Regions from separate parts of the Pseudomonas sp. GW821-FHT01E05 genome, predicted to be linked through region 2. Evidence: predicted binding sites of a transcription regulator. Region 2 holds the regulator's gene; the other holds the start of a gene.
The links. The regulator sigma-54, encoded in region 2, starts transcription at its own class of promoters, with help from an activator protein. The targets are predictions, from matches to a motif close to ANTGGCATNNANNTTGCTNT.
Positions count from the first base shown of each region.

Region 1: a site for sigma-54 is predicted at 744-763, ahead of AC07W5_RS07790 (CmpA/NrtA family ABC transporter substrate-binding protein). Genes of this name have one in related genera too.

Region 1 covers NZ_JBWKWW010000003.1:269,524-271,724, forward strand. The annotation lists gene AC07W5_RS07785 (quinone-dependent dihydroorotate dehydrogenase) at 1-651, opposite strand, end outside; gene AC07W5_RS07790 (CmpA/NrtA family ABC transporter substrate-binding protein) at 885-2,096, shown strand; gene AC07W5_RS07795 (ANTAR domain-containing response regulator) at 2,112-2,201, shown strand, end outside.
Region 2 covers NZ_JBWKWW010000004.1:344,592-346,792, forward strand. The annotation lists gene lptB (LPS export ABC transporter ATP-binding protein) at 1-173, shown strand, start outside; gene AC07W5_RS10895 (RNA polymerase factor sigma-54) at 444-1,937, shown strand; gene hpf (ribosome hibernation-promoting factor, HPF/YfiA family) at 2,014-2,201, shown strand, end outside.

The sequences.
Region 1 (2,201 bases), on a different contig from region 2:
TATCTTGATCGCCAGTGGTACACGCTTGCCGTGACGCTGCGTCAGGTCTTCCTGGCGTTGACGCAGCGCTTCGAGCAACTGCTTGAGCGAATCGCCGAATTGCAGGCTGCGCAGGCCTGGAGTGTTCGGTGAGCTGACGTTGACCGTTACATAGCTGGCATGGGCGTACACCTTGTCCAGACAGATCAGGTAATCATCGACCGCACGCTCGACCGGCGTGTCGAAATTCTTGCCGATATTGATACCCAGAATGCCTTTGTACCTGGCCGCTGCCACCCGTGCCAGCAAGTAATCGACGCCGAGGTTGTTGAACCCCATACGGTTGATGATCGCCTCAGCTTGCGGCAAACGGAAAATCCGTGGTTTCGGATTACCCGGTTGTGGACGTGGGGTGATGGTGCCGATCTCGACAAAGCCGAAGCCCAGCTGGGCAAAACCATCAATGGCCGCGCCATTCTTGTCCAGGCCCGCTGCCAGACCGACCGGATTGGGGAAATCCAGCCCCATGACATTCACCGGCAGTTGCAAAGGCGCCTTGCACAGCAAGCCATTGAGACCCAAACGCCCGCCCGCACCGATCAGGTCCAGGGACAGATCGTGGGAGGTTTCCGGGGAGAGTTTGAACAATAGCTGGCGGGCCAGGGTATACATGGGCGGGCTTGACTCGGTTGGCGGCGAAATGAGGCGGCGATTATAGCCGGGCAACGGTGCCGCAAGCGAGGCACGCGATGAAATCAATGGAGAGTGGCATATGCCTTGCACCATCGATTGCATCAGCTCTCATGCCAACAGCGGGATGAGTCGAAGGACAACGGCGTCGTCACCCGGCTTTGCTTTGGCAAGGGACCTGGGTACGACGCTTTTTTATGGAAGGTGCACACCTGATGAATGAGTTTCCAGCCAATCCACTGGCCTGGGTCAATGGCAGCGATGCCCCGGAAAAGAGTGCGATCAATCTGGGCTTCATGGCCCTGAGCGATTGCGCCTCGGTGGTGGTCGCCGCCACCCAGGGCTTCGCCCAGCCCTATGGGCTGACCTTGAACCTCAAGCGCCAGTCATCCTGGGCCAACCTGCGGGACAAACTGGTCAGCGGCGAGCTGGATGCCGCTCACAGCCTGTATGGCTTGATCTACGCCGTGCACCTGGGCATCGGCGGCATCGCGGCCAGCGACATGGCGGTGCTCATGGGTCTGAACCAGAACGGTCAAAGCATCAATCTGTCCCACGGCCTGCAAGCCCTTGGCGTGACCAGTCCTGAAGCGCTTCATCTGCACGTGCACCAAAGTCGCGCAAAGCTGACCTTCGCCCAGACGTTCCCCACCGGCACCCACGCCATGTGGCTCTATTACTGGCTCGCCAGCCAAGGCATCCATCCGCTGCAGGATGTCGACAGCGTGGTGGTGCCGCCGCCGCAAATGGTCGCGCATTTGCAGGCCGGGCGCATCGACGGCTTTTGTGTCGGCGAGCCGTGGAGCGCCAGTGCAGTGAAGCAGGATCTGGGGTTCACCATGGCCACCAGCCAAACCATCTGGCCCGATCACCCGGAGAAAGTGCTGGGCTGCACCCGCGCATTTGTCGAACAGTACCCCAACACCGCCCGCGCACTGGTCATGGCGATCCTCGAAGCCAGTCGCTTTATCGAACAGAGCACCGAGAACCGTCAAAGCACCGCGCAACTGTTGAGCGGTCGAGAATATCTGGACACGCCCGTAGACTGCATCCAGCCACGCTTGCTCGGCGACTATGCCGATGGCCTCGGCAATCGCTGGCAAGACCCCCATGCACTGCGCTTCCACGGCGCGGGCGAGGTCAACCTGCCATACTTTACAGATGGCATGTGGTTCATGACCCAATTCCGCCGCTGGGGCTTGTTGCGGGACGACCCGGATTACCTCGGCGTCGCTCGCCAGGTTCAGCAACTGGACCTGTACCGCGAGGCGGCCACCGCAGTAGGCGTGAGCCACTCTGGCGAGGCAATGCGCAGCAGCCAATTGATCGACGGCAAGATCTGGGACGGTTCGGACCCGGCCGGTTATGCCCGCAGCTTCACCCTGCACGCCATGAACGCCCCCTCCGCCCTTCTTGCCAGCCGCTGACAGGAGCCTGCGAACATGTTGCGTATCCTGCTGATCAACGACACTGCAAAAAAAGTCGGACGGCTCAAAGCCGCCCTGACCGAGGCCGGGTTTGAAGTTATCGAT
Region 2 (2,201 bases):
CCAAGGGCATCGGCGTGCTGATCACAGATCACAACGTCCGTGAAACCCTGGATATCTGCGAGACCGCCTACATCGTTAACGACGGTCAACTGATCGCCGAAGGCGACTCCGCCACCATCCTGGCCAACGAGCTGGTCAAGGAAGTGTATCTGGGCCATGAGTTCCGCCTGTAAGCGCTGAGGTGTTGGGCAAGTCGTCAGAGCGCCGCTATCAATAAAACCCTATAAATTTTATTGTTACCGCGCTTTAGGCAAACACGCGCCCTCAGGTGTTCAGCCAATAGTCAGAGCGCCAGTAGCAATGAGATCCTGTAAATTTTTATTGTTACCGCGCTCTAGGCAAACACTTCAGTTTCAGGCATATAATTTGCTTATGTTTGGCGCTTCGGCGCCCTGTAGTGGATGGCGCATGTGCGCCGGCAAATAAGGTGTTAAGCCCCTGCCATGAAACCATCGCTAGTCTTGAGAATGGGCCAGCAGCTGACGATGACACCGCAGCTGCAACAGGCCATCCGCCTGCTCCAATTGTCGACCCTGGACCTGCAACAGGAAATTCAGGAGGCACTGGAGTCCAATCCGATGCTCGAACGCCAGGAAGAAGGCGACGACTTCGATAACGCCGACCCTCTGGCCGACAACGTCGAGCAGAAAGCCAATACCGATGTTCAGGAACCCTCTTACCAGGAAACCGCCCCGACGGTGGATAACCTCGAGGAAGGCGACTGGAACGAGCGCATCCCCAACGAATTACCTGTCGACACCGCTTGGGAAGATGTTTACCAGACCAGTGCCAGCAGCCTGCCGAGTAACGATGACGACGAGTGGGACTTCACCACCCGCACATCGGCCGGTGAGAGCCTGCAGAGTCATTTGCTCTGGCAACTGAACCTGGCACCGATGTCCGATACTGATCGCCTGATCGCCGTTACCCTGATCGATTGCATCAACAATCAGGGCTACCTGGACGAAACTCTTGAGGAAATCCTCGAAGCCTTCGACCCGGAACTGGACATCGAACTGGACGAGATTGAGGCCGTCCTGCACCGCATCCAGCAATTCGAACCCGCCGGTATCGGTGCGCGCAACCTCAGCGAATGCCTGTTGCTGCAGCTGCGTCAAATGCCAGCCAAAACACCTTGGCTGACCGAGGCTAAACGCCTGGTCACCGACTTCATCGACCTGCTTGGCAGCCGTGACTACAGCCAGCTGATGCGCCGTATGAAGCTCAAAGAGGACGAACTGCGGCAGATCATCGAGCTGGTGCAAAGCCTCAACCCGCGCCCGGGTTCTCAAATCGAATCCAGCGAAGCCGAGTACGTCGTCCCCGACGTCATCGTACGCAAGGACAACGAACGCTGGCTGGTGGAGTTGAATCAGGAATCCGTGCCGCGCCTGCGGGTCAACCCGCAGTACGCCGGTTTCGTGCGCCGGGCCGACACCAGCGCCGACAACACCTTCATGCGCAACCAGTTGCAGGAAGCGCGCTGGTTCATCAAAAGCCTGCAAAGCCGCAACGAAACCCTGATGAAAGTCGCCACCCAGATCGTCGAGCATCAACGGGGCTTTCTCGAGTACGGCGATGAGGCGATGAAACCGCTGGTGCTGCATGACATCGCCGAAGCGGTCGGCATGCACGAATCGACAATTTCCCGGGTCACCACCCAGAAATTCATGCATACCCCGCGCGGCATCTACGAACTGAAATATTTTTTCTCCAGCCACGTAAGCACCTCTGAAGGCGGTGAATGCTCGTCTACAGCGATCCGCGCGATCATCAAAAAACTGGTTGCAGCGGAAAATCAGAAAAAGCCGTTGAGTGACAGCAAGATCGCTGGTTTACTGGAGGCACAAGGCATTCAGGTAGCCCGTCGCACCGTCGCCAAATACCGCGAATCCCTTGGGATCGCGCCTTCGAGCGAACGTAAGCGTTTGATGTAACGGGCCACGCCACAGCGTTCCAGTGGCAGGCATTTCTGCCTGCCGCTTTATGCACTGGCAACGAAGGAGAAGCTGTATGCAAGTCAACATCAGTGGACACCAACTGGAAGTGACCGAACCCCTGCGCATCTACATCGGCGAAAAACTCGAACGATTGGAAAGGCATTTCGACAAGATCACCAATGTGCAAGTCACGATGACCGTCGAAAAGCTGAAGCAGAAAATCGAAGCTACCTTGCATATCCCCGGCAATGAAGTGGTCGC